DNA from 4 places in the Lichenihabitans sp. Uapishka_5 genome. Region 1 is predicted to be linked to each of the others. Evidence: predicted binding sites of a transcription regulator. Region 1 holds the regulator's gene; each other region holds the start of a gene.
What was found. The regulator LexA, encoded in region 1, represses DNA repair genes until DNA is damaged. The targets are predictions, from matches to a motif close to TGTTCNNNNTGTGTTCNG.

Region 1 (5,447 bases):
CTACCTGCAGCTGCACGCCTATATGCTGCGGGTGGCCATCCCCTATGGGGTGCTGTCGTCCACCCAGCTGCGCAAGCTTGCCCATATCGCCCGGCGCTACGACAAGGGCTTCGGGCATTTCACCACCCGACAGAACATCCAATACAATTGGCCGGCCCTGAAGGATTGCCCGGACATCCTCGACGAGCTTGCGTCGGTCGAGATGCACGCCATCCAGACATCGGGCAATTGCATCCGCAACGTCACGGCCGACCAGTTCGCTGGCGCCGCCGCCGACGAGGTTGCGGACCCGCGGCCTTATGCCGAGATCCTGCGCCAATGGTCGTCGCTGCACCCCGAATATTCGTTCCTGCCGCGCAAGTTCAAGATCGCCGTGACGGGCGCCCCGCGCGACCGTGCCGCCATCCAGGTGCATGACATCGGCTACCAGGTGGTGAGGAACGGCAAGGGCGAGACGGGCTTTGCGGTCTACGTCGGCGGTGGCCAGGGCCGCACCCCCATGGTGGCGCTGAAGATCCGCGACTTCCTGCCCGAGGCCGAGTTGCTCGCCTATACGGACGCCATCGTGCGGGTCTACAACCTCGAAGGTCGGCGCGACAATAAATACAAGGCCCGCATCAAGATCCTGGTGCATGAGAAGGGCGCCGCCGCCATCACGGCCGCCGTCGAGGCCGAATTCGCCAAGGTGCTGGAGCGCAACCTGACGCTGCCGGAAGGCGACATTCTGGCGATCCAGAGTTACTTCGCCCTGCCGGATCTGGCCGCGAAGCCGCCACGCTCGGAAACCGTCGAGGCGCGCCGGGCGCGCGACGCCGCCTTCGACCGCTTCGTCGCCGTCAACGTGACGCCCCACAAGGTGGCAGGCCATGGCGTGGTGACGATCTCGCTGAAGCCCATCGGCGGCATCCCGGGCGACGCTACGGCGGAGCAGATGGATCTGGTGGCCGACCTCGCCGAGCGCTTTTCCGCCGACGAGATCCGTGTGTCGCACGAGCAGAACCTCGTTTTGCCCCATGTGGCGCTCGACGACCTTCCGACCGTCTACGACGCCTTGCAAGCGGCCGCGCTCGCCACCGCCAATGCGGGTCTCGTCACCGACATCATCGCCTGCCCGGGCCTCGATTATTGCGCGCTCGCCACCGCGCGCTCGATCCCGGTGGCACAGCGCATCTCGGAGCGCTTCGGCGATGGCGCCCGGGCCCAGGAGATCGGCGAGCTGAAGATCAAGATCTCGGGCTGCATCAACGCCTGCGGCCACCATCACGTCGGCCACATCGGCATCCTCGGCCTCGAGCGCAAGGGCGTCGAAACCTACCAGATCACGCTTGGCGGCACCGCCGACGAAACCTGCTCGCTCGGAACCCTGACGGGCCCCGGATTTTCATCCGAAGACGTCGTGGATGCTGTGGAAACCGTGGTGAATACCTACATCAGCGTCAGGCGCGACACGTCGGAGGATTTCCTTTCGACCTATCGCCGCGTCGGCATGGCGCCGTTCAAGCAGGCCCTCTACGACGCCGGGGGCGCGGGGATCTGACCATCATGGGTGCGTTGGACGTCAATCTGTTCGGCGATCTCGGCGCCGCGGCGCGGTTCGAGGAGAAGTTCGTGGCGCTCGACGCCGCGGCCGTGCTGCGTCTCGCCATCAAGGACCTGTTCCCCGGGCGCGTCGCGCTGGTGTCGAGCTTCGGCGCCGATTCGGCCGTGCTGCTCCACATGGTGGCCGGCATCGACCGCGCCACGCCGGTGATCTTCGTCGATTCCGGTTACCTGTTTCCCGAAACCCTGGCCTACCGGGACGAACTCGTGGCGCTGCTCGGCCTGACGGACGTGCGGTCCGTGATGGCGACGCCCGAGGAGCTTGCGGCGCTTGATCCGGAAGGTTTCCTGTGGTCGTCGGACCCCGACCGCTGCTGCGCCCTCCGCAAGGTGGCGCCGCTCGGCCGCGCCGTCGAGGGTTTCGATGCCTGGATCACCGGCCGCAAGCGGTTTCAGGCCGACACGCGCGCCAGCCTGCCGTTGTTCGAAACTGAAGGCGACCGGGTGAAGATCAATCCCCTCGCCGGCTGGGACGCGACGAAACTGCTGCACTACCTCGACGAGCATGGGCTGCCGCGTCACCGCATGGTGGCCAAGGGCTATCCGTCGATCGGCTGCATCCCCTGCACCTCGGCCGTGCGGCCGGGGGAAGACGCGCGGGCGGGCCGCTGGCGAGGCAAGGCGAAGACCGAATGCGGCATCCACCTGGGCGTGGTGAACGGGGGCGGAGGCATCTGATGGCATACTTCAAGAACGGCGCGCCGGTCGACGATCCCTGGCAGCCGCTGCCGGAGGGCGGCACCCCGGTGTCCGGGGTGCCCACCATCCTGCCCTTGAAGGCCTGGCTCGAGCAGCGCGACGCGCTCGCGGCCTTCGACGGGCGCCTCGGCGTGCGGATCGAACCCGGCGAAGCGCTCGATCCGGTGGTGCCGGATCTCGACCGTCTCAGCCTCGTGGCCTTGTCGTTCCCGAAATTCGCCGATGGCCGCTCGTTCTCGAAGGCCACGATGCTGCGCGAGGAACATGGCTTTGCGGGCGAGGTGCGGGCGGTCGGCGATGTTTTGTGGGACCAATTGCAACTGATGCGCCGCTGCGGCTTCGACAGCTTCGAGATCACCAACGAGCCGACCCTCCGGGCGCTCGAGGCCGGCAAGAAGCCCTTCATGTCGGACTTCTATCAGCCCGGCTACGGCCCCGAGGTGCGGGTCAACACGCCGCGGACCTGGGCCCGCCGCGCGGTCGGCTGATCCGCATGTCCGAGACTGCCACGCCGCCCCTGTTGATCCTCGACGGCGGCATGAGCCGCGAGCTTGTAGCCTTCGGAGCCGAACTCCGCCAGCCGGAATGGTCGGCTCTCGCCTTGATGGAGTCCCCCGACATCGTCGAGCGCGTCCACCGCGCCTTTATCGCGGCCGGGGCCGACATCGTCACCACCAACAGCTACGCCCTGGTGCCGTTCCACATCGGCGACGACCGCTTCCGGACGGACGCCGCCATCCTGGCCGACCGGGCTGGCCGCCTCGCCCGCCAGGCCGCCGATGTCGCCGGGAGGCCGGTTCTGGTGGCGGGCTCCTTGCCGCCGTTGTTCGGCTCCTACGAGCCGCAGAAGTTCGAGGCCGCGGAGGCCCCGAAACGCCTCGCCGTGCTGGTGCCGGCCTTGGCCCCGCATGTCGATCTGTGGCTCGGCGAAACCCTCAGCCTGATCGCCGAGGCCGAAGCGGTCTGCGCCGCCGTGGCGGCCACCGCGAAGCCCGTGTGGATTTCCTTTACGCTCGATGACGCGACGAACGACGGCCCTCCCCGCCTCCGCTCGGGCGAAGATGTCGCCGCAGCGGCGGAATGGCTCGCCGGTCGCTCGACGGCTGCGGCGCTGTTGTTCAATTGCAGCCATCCCGAAGTCATGGCCGCCGCCGTCGAGACGGCGCGGCCGATCCTCGATCGCATCCGGCCCGGCATCCGGCTCGGCGTTTACGCCAACGCCTTTGCGGCGAACGACGACGATGGGGCCGCCAACGAAACCCTGAGCGCGGTGCGGCAGGACCTCGGCCCCGAGCGCTACGTCGCGGTCGCGGCCGACTGGGTGGCGGCGGGCGCCAGCGTGGTGGGCGGTTGCTGCGGCATCGGCTGCGGCCACATCGAGGCGCTCAGCCGCAGATTCGCATTGCGCGGTCGCGGCGCTCAGTAACGCCGCATCAGGCTAACCAGCCGACCCTGGATGCGCACCCGGCCGGGCTCGTAGACCTGGGTCTTGAAGGCGGGGTTTGCGGCCTCGAGCTCGATCATGCCCTTGCGGCGCTGCAGGCGCTTCAGCGTCGCCTCCTGGTCGTCGATCAGCGCCACAACGATGTCGCCCGCGCTTGCCGTATCCTGGCGGCGGATGATCACCGTGTCGCTGTCGAGGATGCCCTCGCCGATCATCGACTCGCCCTGCACGTCGAGGGCGAAATGGTCGCCCGGCGGCAGGAAGTCCATCGGCAGGCTGAGGGTGCGGACCGGCGACTGGATGGCCGAAATGGGCGAGCCCGCCGCGATGCGGCCCACCACCGGAATCTCGAGGGTGGCCGGCGCCGCGACGGGCGGCGGGGCCTGGTCGTCGCCGCGGCCGCCCTTGACGAGCCGCGGCCGGAACGGCTCTCGGCGGGGCGCCGTGCCGCCGATCGTGTCCGGCAGGCGGATCACCTCGAGGGCCCGGGCCCGATTGGCGAGCCGGCGGATGAAGCCGCGCTCTTCGAGCGCCATGATGAGCCGGTGGATGCCGGATTTCGACTTCAGCTCCAGCGCGTCCTTCATCTCGTCGAAGGACGGCGGCACGCCGGCGTCGCGCAGGCGCGCATCGATGAAGAGCAAGAGCTCGTGCTGCTTCTTGGTCAACATCCACGCCTCCCCGCCATCCTCAGGCGGATGGCACCAAACAAATCGTGAACACTCTGTAGCTGTTCCCCGAACGTTCCGCAATGGCACCGACACAACCAGCACGGTGGACAGCGACGCCTTCACGCCTGCGGGCCGGCGCGCGATCTGCTAGACTGCGCCTCATGGCTCCTCCTTCGCCCCGCGCCCTCCCGCCGCCCGAGGCTGCGCCGCCGGCTCCCGTGGCCGAGGCGCGGGTGACGCCCATGATGGCGCAATACCTTGTCATCAAGGCGCAGCATCCCAATTGCCTGTTGTTCTACCGGATGGGCGACTTCTACGAGCTGTTCCTCGCGGATGCCGAGATCGCCGCCAAGGCGCTGAACATCGTGCTGACCCGGCGCGGCAAGCACCAGGGCGAAGACATCGCCATGTGCGGCGTGCCGGTGGAGCGCTCGGACGACTACCTGCACCGGCTGATCGCGCTCGGCCACCGGGTCGCGGTGTGCGAGCAGGTCGAGGACCCGGTGGAAGCCCGCAAGCGCGGCGGCAAGTCGGTGGTGGCGCGCGCCGTGGTGCGGCTCGTCACCCCCGGCACCCTGACCGAAGAGCGGCTGCTCGATCCGGCCCGCGCCAACCACCTCGTCGCCTTGTCGCGCCATGCCGGACCCGAGGGGGTCAGCTTCGGGGTGGCGGCCGTCGACATCTCGACCGGCAGCTTCACGGTCGCCGAGGCCCCGGCCGCTGGCCTGCCGGCGCTGCTGGCCCGGCTCGAGCCGCGCGAGATCGTGCTGGCCGACGCGCTTTATGCCGATGACGCGATCGCGACGCTGATCGCCGACACCGGCGCCGCTGTGACGCCCGTGGCGCGCGAGTTCGCGGACGCGGGCCTCGCCGAGCGCCGCCTGCGCGAATGGTATGGCGTCGACACGCTCGACGGCTTCGGCCGCTTTTCGCGCGCCGAGGTGGCGGCGGCCGCAACCGCGGTCAGCTATGTGACCCGCACCCAGGTGGGCGCCCGGCCGCAGTTGCAGGCCCCAGGCCGCATCGAGGCCGGC
Region 2 (5,447 bases), on a different contig from region 1:
AGGCCGGGATCGCAGGGGCATGAGGCGGCGATCCGGCCGGTGTGGCGGCGGCGACACGTCACCCGCGAACAAAGCTGCACTTCGCAGCGTTGGAACAGCGACCAACCGGCGGTTCGAGGCCGGATCGAAAGGACGCGCTATGAACGTGAAGGGTTGGGTGGCCGGGCTCTCGGTCGTGTGTCTGCTGTCGACGGGTGCCGAGGCGGCCGGATGCCTGAAGGGCGCGGCGGTGGGCGGTGTGGCGGGGCACTTCGCCGGCCATCATGCCGTGCTGGGCGCGCTGGCGGGCTGCGCGGTCGGCCATCATCGGGCTGCCGTCCAGCGTCGCCAGGACCGGCAGCAGCAGGCCCAGCCCGAGCAGGACGACGAATCGCAGACCAAGATGTGATGTCCGGTCGGCGATAGCGTCTGTGTCGGCTTAAGCTGGCGAGACCGGCTCGGCACGTGGTCCGACCAACTCCCGCCACAGCAGGATCAGGGCCGACATTACGGCCGGGCCGAGAAATAGGCCGAAAAGGCCGAAGGTCTCGACCCCGCCCAAGATGCCGAGCAGAACCCAGAGGAACGGCAGTTGCGTGGCCCCGCCGATGACGGCGGGGCGTACGAGGTGGTCTGCAATGCCCACCACCGCGAGGCCGATGGCCACCACCAGGATGCCAAGCCCCGGCGCACCCTGAATCAGCAGATAGATCCCAGCGCCACCGAAGGCCGCCGCGGCGCCGAAGGGGATCATGGCTGCCACAGCCGTCACGGCCCCGAGCAGCACCGGATGCGGCACCCCGGTGAACAGGTAGGCCACCCCCATGGCGGCGCCTTCACCGATGCCGACCAGCACCAAGCCATCCACCGTCCCATGAATGGACGCCACCATCTGGCGGGCGAGGGTTTCCCCCTTGGGGCCGAAGACGCGTTGGCTCGCTTCCAGCAACTGCAGCTTCACGTGGTCGCCGGCGCGGAACAGAAAGAACAGCGTAAACAGGGTAAATACGAAGGTGACGAGGCGGTGCGCGAATTTGGCGCCGTATTCCCGGGTCACCGAGAACAGCGAGCCATGGCTGAACCGGCGCAATACGTCGTTGGTGTCGAAGGTCGTGGCCAGGTTCAGGGTCCACCAATCGGCGACGGCCTTGGCGCCCACCGGCAGCCGGCCCACCCAGTCAGGCACCGGGATGCCATTGCTTTCGAGGTCGTGCAGGAACGCGAAGGCGTCGCGTGATTCGCGTCCGACCTGCACGGCGATCAGCACCAGCGGCACGATGATGACGAGGCCTGCCAAACTGGTGAAGAGCGCCGGCCAGACGATCCGCCGTCCCGCCGGCCACCACCGACATGCCCGTTCGAAGACCGGCCAGAGCGCGACCGTCAGGATCGCGGCCCAGACCAGCGCACCGAGAAAGTCGTGGATGATCCAGAGGCCGAGAAGCGCAAGCCCGATCACCAAAGCGGTTCGGGCATAGCGCTGCATCCGTTCCGGCGTGGCGCGCCGGGGTGGACGATGCTCGACAAGCGTTCGCATGGTCAGACCGACCGCATTGCAGCGCCGGTCGGGGCCGTTCGGAAGCAATATGTAGCCATGTCGTGACGCCTTCCTCGAACGGGCGAGCCGTCCGACAGTTTGGGTTCAGGGTCAAGGGGCACCAGCCTGAGGCCGATCGCCTTCATGTCGCGTTTGATTGAAGCGCTACGCTTGGCGTCGGTGTTCGTGTTTTCGGCCGATCGACTTTGATCGCATCCCGGCATCGAAGGGGATGCCGACGCAAGCGCGTCGCTCGGCCCCGATCAGGCTCGATCGATTGGGGCTTTCGCTCGAACAGGGCGACCGAGTGGTTCTGTTTTTGTTCCCTTGTGCCGCGACGTGCCGTAGGGTGCTGCCATGATCGCCGCCGCTCCATCCTTTGCGCTGCCGTTCGGCCTGTCGGTTCCGGCCGCACTCTTGTTGGGCGGGGCGGGGCTGGTGGTCCTCGTCGTGACGCTCTGGGCGGGGCGGCGCACCGGTCAGGTGTCGTTGCGGGATGTCGAGGGCTTGGTGTCGTCGCTGCACCAGGCCAATTTCGAACTGACCGGCCGGGTCAGGACCATGGGTGAATCCTTGTCGGCCCGGCAGGGCGACCTGGCGCGTCTGGTCGGCGAGCGGCTGGACACTGTCAATGCCCGTCTGGGCCAGACCTTGGAGCGCTCGGCCCATCGCACCGGCGAGGGCTTGTCGAAGCTGAACGAAAGGCTGGCCGTGATCGACGCCGCGCAGGCGCGCCTCGCCGATCTGACCGAAGAGGTGGTGGGCCTGCGCGATGTGCTGGCCAACAAACAGGCGCGTGGCGCCTATGGGCAGGCTCGCATGGAGGCCATCGTGCGGGACGGGCTCCCTTCCGACGTTTATGCCTTCCAGCCGACGCTCTCGAACCGCACGCGGCCGGACTGCACCGTCAAGCTTCCCGGTGACCGGGCCGCCCTGGTGATCGACGCCAAGTTTCCGCTCGAAGCCTTCACGGCCCTCAAGGCGGCTGCCGGAGAGCGCGCCCGCGCCGAGGCGGCCGCCCGGGTGCGCACTGACATGGGCAAGCACATCCGCGACATCGCCGAGCGCTACCTCATTCCGGGCGAGACGCAGGATACGGCGCTGATGTTCGTGCCTTCGGAATCGGTGTTCGCCGATCTGTCGGAGCATTTTTCCGACGTGATGCAGAAGGCCCACCGCGCCCGGGTGTCGGTGGTGTCGCCGACCTTGCTGGCCCTGGCGATCCAGCTGATGCGCTCGGTGGCGCGCGATGCCCGCATGCGTGAGCAGGCGCATCTGATTCAGGCCGAGGTGCGGGGCCTGATGGACGAGGTGAGGCGCCTCGGCGACCGCGTCGGCAAGCTCGACGACCATTTCCGGCTCGCCCGCAAGGATGTCGCCGATCTCGCGACGCTGACGGATCGCATCGTGGCCCGGGGTGACAAGATCGACAGCCTCGATTGCGCGGCGCCGCCGGCGAGTTCTTCACCCGGACCGGCGGCCCTGCCGAGCTTGTTCGGTGTCGCCCCGTAGCTCAATGGCCGCCCAGAAGCCGATCGAGGTGCGTGCTTGCCTTATCGGCATCGGCACGGCACAGCGGGGTGATGCGAAGCTTGCGCGAGCGCGTCATCCACACGGTCTTGTTCGAAGTCATCGCGATCGCGGTGGCGATGCCGGTCATTGGGCTCGTTACCGGGGCTTCGGCGGTCGATAGCGGAACATTGAGCGTGTTGATCTCGGTCGGAGCGGTCGTGGCCAATGCCGGGTGGACCTTTGTGTTCGACCGATGGGTGCCGACCCGGCAGCGCGGCCTGCGCCTGCGGCTGCTCAATGCCGCCGGCCTGGAGCTGCTGATCGCGGCCTATACGATCCCACTCACGGTGCTGATCACCGGCGCCACGCTGAAGGCCGCGCTGGCGCTCGATGCGGGCGCCATCGTGTTCTTCCTGGTCTACAGTCTGCTTTATAATGCGGCCTTTGACGCTGCCATGCTGCGCCTCCAGGCCCACCAGACTCAGGCTTTGAGCCGATAACCCGTCTTGAACATCCAGGTCACGACGCCGAGGCAGACAACCAGAACCAGCACGACGGCCGCGATGCTGATGCCGATATGCACGTCAGCCTGGCCGAAGAAACTCCAGCGGAAGGCGCTGATCAGGTAAACCACGGGGTTGAACAGCGTCACGGTCTGCCAGAACCGCGGCAGCATGTTGATGGAGTAGAAGCTGCCCCCCAGGAAGGTGAGTGGGGTCACGATCAACAGCGGAACCATCTGCAGCTTCTCGAAGCCGTCGGCCCAGAGCCCGACGATGAAGCCGAACAGGCTAAAGGTGACGGAAGTGAGCAGCAGCACCGCCATCATCCACACCGGATGCTCGATGCGCAGCGGCACGAACAGGCCAGCCGTTGCCAGGATGATCAAGCCCAGCACTGTTGATTTCGTGGCCGCCGCCCCGACGTAACTGACGACGATCTCGACCGGCGACAGCGGCGCCGACAGGATTTCGTAGATGGTGCCGGTGAAGCGCGGAAAGTAGATGCCGAACGACGCATTGGCGATGCTCTGCGTCAACAGCGACAGCATGACGAGCCCCGGCACGATGAAGGCTCCGTAGGTGACGTCGTCGACGTTCTGGATGCGGGACCCGATGGCGGCGCCGAACACCACGAAGTAAAGCGAGGTGGAGATCACCGGCGAGACGACGCTCTGGAACAAGGTGCGGCGGGTGCGGGCCATCTCGAACAGGTAGATGGCCCGGATGGCATGCCAGTTCATCGCGTGGGCTCCAGCAGGCCGACGAAGATATCCTCGAGCGAGCTCTGGTGCGTCGCGAGGTCGGTAAAGCGCAGGCCGGTACGACCGAGGTCGTTCAGCATCGCGTCGATGCCGCCCTGGCTGGCCTTGTCATAGGTGTAGACGAGGCTGCGGCGATCGGCCGAGATCGTCAGGCCATAGGGAGCCAGGGACGCCGGAATGGCGTCGACCGGCTGCGTCATCTGCAAGGTCAGCTGCTTCTTGCCGAGCTTGCGCATCAGCTCGGTCTTGCTTTCCACCAGCACGATCTCGCCGTGGTTGATGATACCGATTCGGTCGGCCATCTCCTCGGCTTCTTCGATGTAATGCGTGGTCAGGATGATGGTGACACCACTCTGCTGCAGACCCCGCACGACCCGCCACATGTCGCGCCGGAGCTCCACATCGACGCCGGCGGTCGGCTCGTCGAGGAACAGGATCTCGGGCTCGTGCGACAGGGCCTTGGCGATCAGCACGCGGCGCTTCATGCCGCCCGACAGGGTGCGGATCTGGTTATCCTTCTTGTCGTAAAGGTGCAGGTCGCGCAGCACGCGCTCGATCACGGCTGGGTCTCGGCCTTTGCCGAACAGGCCGCGGCTGAAGCTCACCGTATCCCAGACCGTCTCGAAGGCGTCGGTCGTCAGTTCCTGCGGCACGAGGCCGATCTTGGCCCGCGCCGCCCGGTAGTGCAGGCCGATGTCCTGCCCATCCACGGTGACGCTGCCGGTCGAGGCGTTGACGATGCCGCAGACGATCGAGATGAGCGTCGTCTTGCCGGCCCCGTTCGGGCCCAGTAGGGCGAAGATCTCGCCGCGGGCGATGTCGAGATCGACGCGCTTCAGGGCCTGGAACCCCGACGCATAGGTTTTGGTTAGCCCTTTGATCGACAGGGCGGGGGGGGCGAGCGGCGTGGCCGACCGTGTGTCGGGATGGGCGAGGCTGTTCACGCCGCCTTGGTCCCGAAGCGGCCGTAGAAGGTTTCGTGGTCGCGCGCCATGTCGAGTACCAGTCCGGGCGGGTTGAAGCGGTCGCCGTATTTTCTCGACAGGTCGTCGCACAACAAGGCGAATTGCGCCAAGCCCATGCCGTCGATGTAGGACAGCGTGCCACCCGTGAAGGGCGCGAACCCAAAGCCGACGATCGAGCCGACATCGGCCT
Region 3 (5,447 bases), on a different contig from region 1:
GGCCGTCTGGTAGGAGATCAGCGCATAGGCAGCGGCGTGGCTCTTGTTGAAGCCGTAATCCGCGAATTTGGCCAGCATGTCGAAGATTTCGTCGGCCTTGGCCTTGGGAATCTCGTTCCGGATGCAGCCATCGACGAAGCGCTCCCGCTGGGCGTCCATCTCGGCCTTGATCTTCTTCCCCATGGCGCGACGCAGCATGTCGGCTTCGCCGAGCGAATAGCCCGACAGCACCTGGGCGGCCTGCATCACCTGTTCCTGGTAGATGATGACCCCGAAGGTCTCCTTGAGCACCGGCTCGAGCTTCTCGTGGATGTAGACCGGCTCCTCCTCGCCAAGCTTGCGGGCGCAATAAACCGGAATGTTGGCCATCGGGCCGGGCCGGTAGAGCGCCACCAGTGCGATGATGTCCTCGAACCGGTCGGCCTTCATCTCGACCAGAGCCTTGCGCATGCCGGCGGATTCCACCTGGAACACGCCGACCGTTTCGCCCCGGCCCAGCATCGCATAGGTCTTGGCATCGTCGAGCGGCAGCGCCGACAGGTCGAGCGCGATGCCCCTGAGGGCGATCAGCTTGATGCAGACGTTCAGCACCGTCAGCGTCTTCAGGCCGAGAAAGTCGAACTTCACCAGGCCTGCCGGCTCGACCCATTTCATGTTGAACTGGGTGGCCGGCATGTCGGATTTCGGGTCGCGGTAGAGCGGCACGATCTCGTGCAGCGGCCGGTCGCCGATCACGATGCCGGCCGCATGGGTCGAGGCGTTGGAATACAGCCCCTCGAGCGAGCCGGCGATCTGCAGCAGATTGCGGACCTTGGGGTCCTCGTCGGCGGCCTCGCGCAGCTTCGGCTCGCCCTCGATCGCCTGTGCCAGCGTCACCGGATTGGCCGGGTTCTGCGGCACCAGCTTGGCGAGTTTGTCGACCTGGCCGAAGCTCATCTCCAGCACGCGGCCGACGTTGCGCAGCACGCCGCGCGCCAGAAACGACCCGAAGGTGATGATCTGGGCCACGCGGTCACGCCCGTAGCGCTCCCGCACATAGGCGATCACCTCCTCGCGCCGGTCCTGGCAGAAGTCGATGTCGAAATCCGGCATCGACACGCGCTCGGGGTTGAGGAAGCGCTCGAACAACAGCGCAAAGCGCATCGGGTCGAGGTCGGTGATGGTCAGCGCATAGGCCACCAGCGATCCGGCGCCGGAACCGCGCCCAGGCCCGACCGGGATGTCCTGACCCTTGGCCCATTTGATGAAGTCCGACACGATCAGGAAGTAACCGGGGAACTGCATCTTGACGATGACGTCGAGCTCGAAGGCGAGCCGCCGCTGATAGTCGTCGGTCGTAAAGCCCGGCGCCATGCCGTGCGCCTCGATGCGGACCGCGAGCCCGGCTTCGGCCTGCTGGCGCAACGAAAGATCGGCGTCGAGCGGGGTGCCGTCGAGCGTCGTGAAGGGCGGCAGGATCGGTTTGCGGGTGCGGGGCCGGTGATGGCAGCGCCGCGCGATCTCCACCGTGTTGGCGGTGGCCTCGGGCAGGTCCTTGAACAGGGTCACCATCTCGGCGCGCGGCTTGAACCGGTGTTCGGGCGTCAGGCGGCGGCGGTCGGGCGTGCCGACGGCGGCGCCCTCGGCGATGCAGATCAGCGCGTCATGGGCCTCATGGTCGCCGAGGCCGGCGAAGAAGGGCTCGTTGGTGGCCACGAGGCGGATGTCGCGACGGTAGGCGAGGTCGATCAGTTGCGGCTCGACCTGGCGCTCGGACTCGAGGCCATGGCGTTGCAGCTCGATGTAAAGGTGATCCGGGCCGAAAATGGCAAGCAGGCGTTCCAGCCGCGCGGCCGCGGCCTCGGCCCGGTCGAGCCGGAGCGCACCGTCGAGCGGCCCGGTGGGGCCGCCCGTCAGCGCGATCAGCCCGGCCGAGTCATGCGCCAGCCGCGCGAGCGACAAGCCGGCCGGTTCGCCGGGCTCCGGGTCCAGAAAGGCCTGGCTCGCGAGGCGCATCAGGTTGGTGTAGCCGGCCTCGCTCTGCGACAGCAGCACCACCGACGCCCGGCCCGCGCGGCCGAAATCGTTGCGGGCGCCCAGCGCCGCCGCATCGGCGAAATCGACCGACACATGCAGGCCGACGATGGGCTGAATGCCTTCCTTGGCGAGCTTTTCGGAAAATTCGAGCGCGCCGAACAGGTTGTTGGTGTCCGTGATGGCCAGCGCCGGCATGCGGTCGGCCGCCGCCAGCTTGGTCAGCTTGGCGATCGTCAGCGCGCCTTCCCGCAACGAGAAGGACGTGTGGGTGTGCAGGTGCACGAAGCCGGGATCGTTGAGCGCGAGCGTCATGGCCGCACGATACGCCCTTCGTCGGGCTTCGGTGAGGTCTTGGTGCCGCGGGACGCGACGCCGTCCCCATGTTTCACAGGCCCGGCCAGCCGTGCGCCACGCAGGCGATGGCGCACAGAAGCGCGCCCAGCATGGCCAGTTCCAGGGTGTCCTCGACGAGGCTTAGCAGCAAGCGCATGGGTGAACTCCCGCAGATCAACGTTCTGCGTTTGTTCTAGCAGGATCCCGATTGTCCCCGCAATTCTTGTTTTGTTCTCGGCTGGGCTGTGGATGGTTCGGGTGCGCCAGGGTTAATGTTCGGTGAACATGGTGTGGACCGAGCTCTGTGCCCTTGGGCGTTGCGGCTGGTCGCGGCAAGCCTCGCATCGCCGAAGCAGAATGACGATGACGCGGGTCCTCTCCCGTCATTGCGAGCGCAGCGAAGCAATCCAGCCCTACGCTGAGGTCCCTGGATTGCTTCGCTGCGCTCGCAATGACGGTTGCGCGTGGTGTGGAGAGGTTCACGGACGTCCGCCCCGAGGCCGTGGTTGGGCGGCGATTGCATGTTGCCGCCAAGGCTGCGAAGGAACGGCCGGCTCCGCCGGCGGGGCGCAACCGCTTGGCGGATGGCACAGGACTGGGATGGAATGACTTTCGGGCTCGCGGCCGCGATCTTCGCTTTCGTGATGACGGGCGTGCAGCTCGGCAGCACCCTCATTGCCCGGTTCCGGTGTCCGGCACGCCGCGTGCCGCTGCCGCCCCCGGCCGCAGCGCCGGCCATCAGCCTGATCCGACCGGTCTGCGGGGTCGACAATTTCGCCGAAGATACGCTGCGCTCGGCCTATGAGCTCGATTACCCGGCCTATGAGGTGATCTTCTGCGTGTCGGATGCGGATGATCCCGTGGTGCCGCTGGTTCATCGCCTGATGGCGGCTTATCCGACGGTTCCGAGCCAGATCCTGTTCGGCGACGACCGCATCAGCGCCAATCCCAAGCTCAACAATTGCGTCAAGGGGTGGAACGCCGCCCGGCACGACTGGGTGGTGATGGCCGATTCCAACGTGCTGATGCCGCGCGACTACCTCCAGCGCTGCCTTGCGGCCTGGAAGCCCGATACGGGGCTCGTGTGCTCGACGCCGATCGGCTCGCAACCCGGCAATTTCTGGGCCGAGATGGAATGCGGCTTCCTCAACACTCTGCAGGCACGCTGGCAATATGTGGGCGAGGCGCTCGGGCTCGGCTTTGCCCAGGGCAAGACGATGTTGTGGCGGCGCGACTTCCTCAACGCCCATGGCGGCATCGCGGCGCTCGGCGCCGAGATCGCCGAGGATGCGGCGTCGACCAAGCTGGTGCGCCAGCATGGGCTGCACGTGCACCTCGTCGATTCGCCGTTCGAACAGCCGCTCGGGCGCCGCACGGCCAACGAGGTGTGGGCCCGGCAGATGCGTTGGGCGCGGCTGCGCCGCAAGACGTTTCCACCCTTCTTCGCGCTCGAGATCCTCACCGGCTGCGCCCTGCCGGTGCTGGCGACCGCTTATGCGGCCTGGGCCTATGATTACAGCGGGGTGCTGGCCGGCCTGTTGGTGGCGGCCATCTGGATGGCGGCCGAAGTGCAGCTCGCGGTGGCGGCGGGCTGGCGCGTCACCTGGACGTCGCCGCTGATCTGGTTGCTGCGCGACCTGTCGCTGCCGGTGCTGCACGTGGTGGGCTGGGGAGCCGACGAGTTCGTGTGGCGTGGCAACGCCATGGACGTGCGCGAAAACAAGCCGAGCCTCGAGGCCAAATAGGCGCGCGTCCGGCCGTTCGATCAGGTGGCCTCCGGGCCTACTGGTTGGCGGTGGTGGATTTCACGACGCCGTTCGCCACCCCGTCGCCGACCGAGGGCGCGCCCGCCGGCTTGACCACACCATTGGCACGCCCGTCACCCACCGAGGGGGCGCCAGCCGCCTTGCGGATGCCGTTGGCACGGCCGTCGTCGACCGAAGGCGGCGCGACCGACGATCCCGCCCGATGGGACCCATCGAGCTCGATCACGGACTGGGCCGAAGCCCCCGAGGCGGCCAAGACCGCCAAAGCTGACACCAGAAAAATCCGCATGACCTCACCGTCGTTCGGGTCAATCCGCAACGCGTAAAGCCATGGCGGAGCTCCCGCAAAACGGACCCCATGATGAACGACAGGTTATGGATCGTGTCGGCCGGCACCGACGATGATGGTCGGAGTGATAGGATTCGAACCTACGACCCCTAGTCCCCCAGACTAGTGCGCTAACCGGGCTGCGCTACACTCCGACGTGGGGGCTGTATAGGGAGGTTCGGGGCGGGCCGCAATGGATTTTGCGCGGTGACGTCCATGGGCCGGCACCAACGGTCCCCAATGGGCGTTCACCGTGGACATGTGGCCTGAGGCCATACAGCAGGGTTTATCGTGCCATGAAGTTCTACTGGGGTCCGCACACTTGCGCGATCGGCATCCACGTCCTGCTCGAGGAGATCGGCACGCCCTACGAGAGCGAGAAGCTCGACGTGGAGGGCGGCGACACTCATAAGCCGCCCTTCACGACCATCAACCCCAAGGGCAAGGTGCCGATCATCGTACGCGACGACGGATCCGTGCTGACGGAATTCAGCGCCATCGCGCTCTGGCTTGCCCGTACCAACCCGAACAAAGGGCTGCTGCCGTCCGACCCTGATGGGGAGGCACGCGCGCTCGAGATCCTGGAATACGCGGTCGGCACCGTGCATGGCCAAGGGTTCGGCCGCATCTTCAAGCCGGCCGATTTCGAGCCGCCGGATGTGGTGCATCAGTCGTTGGGGCTCGGACAGTCCGGCACCAAGGCCAAGGGCCGCGAGATGGTCGAGGCGGGGTTCAAGATCCTCGACCGGCAGGTGGCATCCGGGGCCGAGGGCGACCCAATGGGCATTGCAGATGCGGCGCTGTTTTATGTCGAGCGTTGGGCGCCGCAGGTCGATATCGCGCTGCCTCCGGCCCTGGCGGGTCATCTGGCCCGCATGAAGGCGAGGCCGGCAGTGCGGCGCGTCATGACGATTTGGGGTGAAGCCTAACCCACTTGGCCGGCTTGGCCGTCCTGGCGGGCCACGAAGGCGGCGATGCGGTCGATCGTCGGGGCATCGCGCAGC
Region 4 (5,447 bases), on a different contig from region 1:
CGGCGACCTGCTGCTGGTCCTGGCGATCTCGCTCGTCACCTCGAAGGGCGCTCACGGCATTCCGGGGTCGGCCATCGTGATCCTGGCCGCGACCTTGAATGCCGTGCCGAGCATCCCGGCCATCGGCCTGGTACTGGTTTTGTCGGTCGACTGGTTCATCGGCATGGCCCGCGCGGCCGGCAACCTGCTGGGCAATTGCGTCGCAACCATCGTGGTGGCCGCTTGGGAGGGCGACCTCGACCGGGCACGGGCCAAGGCCGTGCTGAGCGACCCTACGGTCGCGGGCGACCTGCTGCGAACCGATGCGGGCGATCCGCTTCCCGAAGGCGCCTGAGCGGTTTCAAGCGAGCGCGGCATCCAGCACCCGCAGCTCCGCCCGCCCGGCGCCGCCGTGGCGGTTGACCGTCAGCGTGCCGGCGAGATGCACCGGGCGGCCGAGCGCCGCCCGCAGCCCTTCGCCGAGAGCCGTGCCGGCGGACCGGAACGCGATGGCCGACAACCGCGCGCCGTCGCCGGCCTCGACGGTCAAGCGCAGGTGGTCGGTGCCGACGGGCTGCACGGCGCGCAGCTGGTGCGTCGCCAGCGCGATGACGGGTTCGGGATTGCCGGCCCCGAAAGGCCCGGCGCCGTCGAGCGTGCCCACGAGCTCGGTCGTCAGCGCCCGCGCGGTCAGCACGGCGTCGACCTGCAGCGCCGCAGCCTGACGGGCTTGCGCCACCGCGTCGCCCACGGCGCTATCCAGAAAGGCGCGGAACGCGTCGATGCGGTCGGTCATCAGCGTCACGCCGGCCGCCATGGCGTGGCCGCCCCCCTTGATCAACAAGCCCGACGCCACCGCTTCGTGCACGACACGGCCGAGATCGACGCCCGGAATCGAGCGGCCCGAGCCGGTGGCCCGCGCACCATCGACCGCCAAGGCGAAGCACGGCCGGTTGAAGCGCTCACGCAGCCGCGACGCCACCAGGCCAACGACGCCGGGGTGCCAGGATTCGCCGGCGCAGACGACCGTCCGGCCTTCGGGCGCGTCGCCCGCGAAGGCCAGGATGGCATCGGCTTCGGCCTCGTCGACGGCCGCGCCCTCGACGACGCGGCGCTCGCGGTTGAGGCGGTCGAGGTCGGCCGCGATGCGGGCGGCCTCGACGGGGTCGTCGGTCATCAGCAGCCGGGCGCCGAGCGCCGCATCGCCGATGCGGCCGCCCGCGTTGATGCGCGGCCCGATCAGGAAGCCGAGATGATAGGCGGTGGGCGGCCCATCGGCCCCCGCGACGTCGAATAGGGCCCGCAGGCCCGGTCGGGCGCGATCCCGCATCACCGCGAGCCCCTGGGCCACGAAGGCGCGATTGAGCCCGGTGAGCGGCACCACGTCGGCCACCGTGCCGAGCGCCACGAGGTCGAGCTCCGCCAACAGGTCCGGCAGGGGGCGCTTGTTCCAGAACCCTTGTGCCTTCAACCGCCGCTGCAGCGCCACCAGCACCATGAACACCATGCCGGCGGCGCACAGGTGACCGAGGCCCGACAGGTCGTCCTGCCGGTTGGCGTTCACCACCGCGACCGCCGGCGGCAACGCCGCCGTGGCGCGATGATGGTCGATCACCACCGTGTCGAGGCCGAGGCGGCGCGCCTCAGTGAGGGCTTCCGGGCTGCCGGTGCCGCAATCCACCGTGACCAGCAGCGTGGCGCCGGCCTGGGCCAGCCGCCCGATGGCGGGGCCGTTGGGGCCGTAGCCTTCGGACACCCGGTCGGGGATGTGGACCATCGGGTCGAGCCCAGCCCGCCGCAGATAGGAGGCCAACAGCGCCGCCGAGGTGGCGCCGTCGACATCGTAGTCGCCGAACACCGCCACCCGCTCGCGCCGGGTCACGGCGGCGGCCAGCCGCTCCACCGCGGCCGGCATGTCGACCACCGTGTCGGGGTCCGGCATCAGGGCCCGCAGAGTCGGGGCCATATGGCTCGAACACGACTCCACCGTGACGCCGCGCCCGGCCAGCACCCGGGCCAGCAGATCGCTCAAGCCATGATGCTGGCTGAGCGCCAGCGCCTGGCCGAGGCCGCCGGCATCCAGCCGCTCGCGCCAGGAGGCGCCGAGGAAAGACTGCTCGACATTCAGGAAGAACGGGTGGGACGTCACGGATCTCCGGCCTTCGTTTCCGATTTGTTCACTGTTTCGCACCGATGTGTGGCATAGTGGATTTGCGTGCGGGCCGCGAGGGCGAAGCGGGCCCTGGCCCTCATTCCGGCCGGAGCGAAGCGCAGAGCCGGACCCGGCTTTGCCGCCCCGGAATGAGGAAGCGGGGCCGCGCAACACGATCCCCTAGATGGTAAGGACGCTGCGGAAGTAGGATGGCGATGGACGACAACGACCTGTTCGGCGAAGGTGAGCGGAGCCCGGAGGCACGCGAAACACGTCCCGCCCCGGCGCGCGCGCGCCGCCCGGTCGAGCCGATCGCCACCGGAACGCCGGGCGAGGCCGGCTATACGGCCGCCTCCATCGAGGTGCTGGAAGGGCTTGAGCCGGTGCGGCGGCGGCCCGGCATGTATATCGGCGGCACCGACGAATCGGGGCTGCACCACCTGTTCGCCGAGGTGATCGACAATGCCATGGACGAGGCCGTGGCGGGCCACGCCACCTTCATCGAGGTGACGATCGAGCCCGGCAACCGCGTCACTGTGACCGACAACGGCCGCGGCATCCCGGTCGACCCGCACCCGAAGTTTCCCGACAAATCCGCCCTCGAAGTCATCATGACGACGCTGCATGCGGGTGGCAAATTCGACTCGGGCGCCTATCAGACCTCCGGCGGCCTGCACGGTGTCGGCGTTTCGGTGGTGAATGCGCTGTCCGAGCGGCTCGACGTCGAGGTGGCGCGCGGCCAGATGCTGTATCGCCAGAGCTTCGCCCGCGGCCTGGTGCTGGGGCCATTGGAAACGGTCGGCCGCGCGCCGAACCGCCGCGGCACCCGGGTGCGCTTCACCCCCGATCCGACGATCTTCGGCGCGGAGGCGACGCTCGACCCGGCGCGGTTGTTCCGCATGTCGCGCTCGAAAGCGTATCTGTTCGGCGGCGTCGAAATCCGCTGGCATTGCGCCCCGGAGCTCGTCGCCGGCAAATCGATCCCGGCCGAGGCCACCTTCAAGTTCCCGGCCGGGCTGAAGGACTACCTGGCCCAGGACACGGAAGGCCGCAGCTTCGTGGCCGACCAGTTCTTCGCCGGCAAGGTGACGAAGCCCGCCGGCCATGGCTCGGTCGAATGGGCGGTGGCCTGGCTCGCCGACGACGACGGCTTCGTGCATTCCTACTGCAACACCATCCCGACCGCGCTTGGCGGCACCCACGAAACGGGCCTCAGGGCCGTGCTGTTGCGCGGGCTGAAGGACCACGCCGAGCGCATCGGACAGGCCAAGCGCTTCGCCACCGTGACGGCCGACGACGTGATGCTGAATTGCGCCGCGCTCCTGTCGGTGTTCATCCGCGAACCGGAGTTCCAGGGACAGAACAAGGGCCGGCTGATGACCGTCGAGGCGGCCCGCATCGTCGATGCCGCGCTTCGGGACAGCTTCGACCATTGGCTGGCCTCGATGCCGTCGCAGGCCCTGAAGCTCGTTGAATGGAGCCTGGAGCGCGCCGACGAGCGCCTGCGCCGCCGGGCCGAAAAGGACGTGGCCCGCAAGACCGCGACCCGCAAGCTGCGGCTGCCCGGCAAGCTGGCCGATTGCTCGATGAGCGCCGCGCAAGGGTCGGAATTGTTCATCGTCGAAGGCGATTCGGCCGGCGGGTCGGCCAAGCAGGCGCGCGATCGCGCCAGCCAGGCGGTTCTGCCGCTCCGGGGCAAGATCCTCAACGTCGCTTCGGCCACCAAGGACAAGCTCGCCGCGAACCAGCAGCTCGCCGACCTGTCGCAGGCTCTCGGTTGCGGCACCGGCCAACACTACCGCGACGGCGACCTGCGCTACGACAAGATCATCATCATGACGGACGCTGACGTGGACGGCGCCCATATCGCGTCGCTGTTGATCACCTTCTTCTTCCGGCAGATGCCGAAGTTGATCGAAGCCGGCCACCTGTTCATCGCGCTGCCGCCCCTCTACCGGCTGACCCAGGGCACGAAATCCGTCTACGCCCGCGACGATGCCGACAAGGACCGGTTGATCAAAGCCATGAAGGGCAAGGTGGAGATCAGCCGCTTCAAGGGTCTCGGCGAAATGCCGATGCAAGACCTGCGCGACACCACCATGCATCCGATGCGGCGCAGTCTGTTGAAGATCGCGGTGGCTCGGGAAGAAGGCGAGGACACCACGGCGGCAGCCGTGGAGCGGCTGATGGGCAACAAGCCCGAAGCCCGCTTTGCCTTTATCCAGGAACGCGCCCCGCAGGCGGCGGCGCTGGTGGACCTGTAAGGCTCGCCGTCGGCGGCCGACATTCAGTACACCGTCCGTCGAGGACGCTTCGCTGGGCCGGCGGCTCGACCGTGCGGTCCCGAAGCAGCCGGCGATCCATCCACAGCGCCGAGACGCAAAACCGCGCCGAGGTCAACCTAATTCTTGACTTTGACGGTAGAACACTTATGTCGGCCGGGACGGTGTGGACGAGGGGTTCCGCCGTTTTCGCGGCTGGCAGAAATGGCCGGCTATCAGGCGCGCCCGACCTTTGAGGCGCCGCATCGGCTCTGCCAGAATAGCGACACATGAGCTTTCAAGACCTCGGATTGAGCGACAAGGTTGTTCAGGCCGTCCAGGCGTCCGGTTATACGACGCCCACCCCGATCCAGCAGGAAGCCATTCCGCATGCGTTGAAGGGCCGGGACATTCTCGGCATCGCGCAGACCGGGACCGGCAAGACGGCGGCCTTCACGCTGCCGATGTTGTCCCGGCTGGAGCAGGGCCGCGCCCGGGCCCGCATGCCCCGGACGCTGATCCTCGAACCCACGCGCGAACTCGCCGCGCAGGTCGAGGAAGCTTTCAACAAATACGGCGCCCAGCATAAGCTCAACGTGGCTCTGCTGATCGGCGGCGTCGCTTTCGGTGAGCAGGAACAGAAGATCATGCGCGGCGCCGACGTGCTGATCGCAACGCCGGGCCGCCTCATCGACTTCTTCGAGCGCGGCAAGCTGCTGCTCAACGGCATCGACATTCTGGTGATCGATGAAGCCGATCGCATGCTCGACATGGGCTTCATCCCCGACATCGAGAAGATCTGCAAGCTGGTGCCCTTTACGCGGCAGACCTTGTTCTTCTCGGCCACCATGCCGCCCGAGATCACCCGCATTACCGAACAGTTCCTGCAGAATCCGGTGCGGATCGAGATCGCCCGCGCGGCTTCGACCGCCCCGGCCATCACGCAGGGCCTCGTGGCTTCCGCCTCCGGGGCCGCCAAGCGGGAAACACTGCGCCGCCTGATCCGGGGCGCCGAGGGCCTGAAGAACGCCATCATCTTCTCCAACCGCAAGCGC

Region 2: P7D22_RS14890 (DNA recombination protein RmuC) is a predicted target of LexA. The motif match lies at 1,826-1,843, and genes of this name have one in related genera.
Region 3: dnaE (DNA polymerase III subunit alpha) is a predicted target of LexA. The motif match lies at 2,568-2,585, and genes of this name have one in related genera.
Region 4: parE (DNA topoisomerase IV subunit B) is a predicted target of LexA. The motif match lies at 2,143-2,160, and genes of this name have one in related genera.

What each region holds. Positions count from the first base shown of each region.
Region 1 is NZ_JARPVX010000053.1:22,282-27,728, forward strand. Features, by position in the region: gene P7D22_RS16085 (nitrite/sulfite reductase) at 1-1,537, shown strand, start outside; gene P7D22_RS16090 (phosphoadenylyl-sulfate reductase) at 1,543-2,277, shown strand; gene P7D22_RS16095 (DUF934 domain-containing protein) at 2,277-2,786, shown strand; gene P7D22_RS16100 (homocysteine S-methyltransferase family protein) at 2,792-3,724, shown strand; gene lexA (transcriptional repressor LexA) at 3,718-4,413, opposite strand; partial or broken gene P7D22_RS16110 (DNA mismatch repair protein MutS) at 4,575-5,447, shown strand, end outside.
Region 2 is NZ_JARPVX010000045.1:13,512-18,958, reverse strand. Features, by position in the region: gene P7D22_RS14900 (hypothetical protein) at 140-388, shown strand; gene P7D22_RS14895 (AI-2E family transporter) at 419-1,516, opposite strand; gene P7D22_RS14890 (DNA recombination protein RmuC) at 1,874-3,028, shown strand; gene P7D22_RS14885 (hypothetical protein) at 3,030-3,176, opposite strand; gene P7D22_RS14880 (chlorhexidine efflux transporter) at 3,160-3,528, shown strand; gene P7D22_RS14875 (ABC transporter permease) at 3,510-4,271, opposite strand; gene P7D22_RS14870 (ABC transporter ATP-binding protein) at 4,268-5,236, opposite strand; gene P7D22_RS14865 (3-hydroxyacyl-CoA dehydrogenase NAD-binding domain-containing protein) at 5,233-5,447, opposite strand, start outside.
Region 3 is NZ_JARPVX010000009.1:70,368-75,814, forward strand. Features, by position in the region: gene dnaE (DNA polymerase III subunit alpha) at 1-2,328, opposite strand, end outside; gene P7D22_RS06125 (ceramide glucosyltransferase) at 2,955-4,094, shown strand; gene P7D22_RS06130 (hypothetical protein) at 4,132-4,404, opposite strand; tRNA gene P7D22_RS06135 (tRNA-Pro) at 4,521-4,598, opposite strand; gene P7D22_RS06140 (glutathione S-transferase family protein) at 4,740-5,372, shown strand; gene P7D22_RS06145 (alpha/beta fold hydrolase) at 5,369-5,447, opposite strand, start outside.
Region 4 is NZ_JARPVX010000012.1:30,953-36,399, forward strand. Features, by position in the region: gene dctA (C4-dicarboxylate transporter DctA) at 1-334, shown strand, start outside; gene recJ (single-stranded-DNA-specific exonuclease RecJ) at 341-2,128, opposite strand; gene parE (DNA topoisomerase IV subunit B) at 2,341-4,395, shown strand; gene P7D22_RS07350 (DEAD/DEAH box helicase) at 4,683-5,447, shown strand, end outside.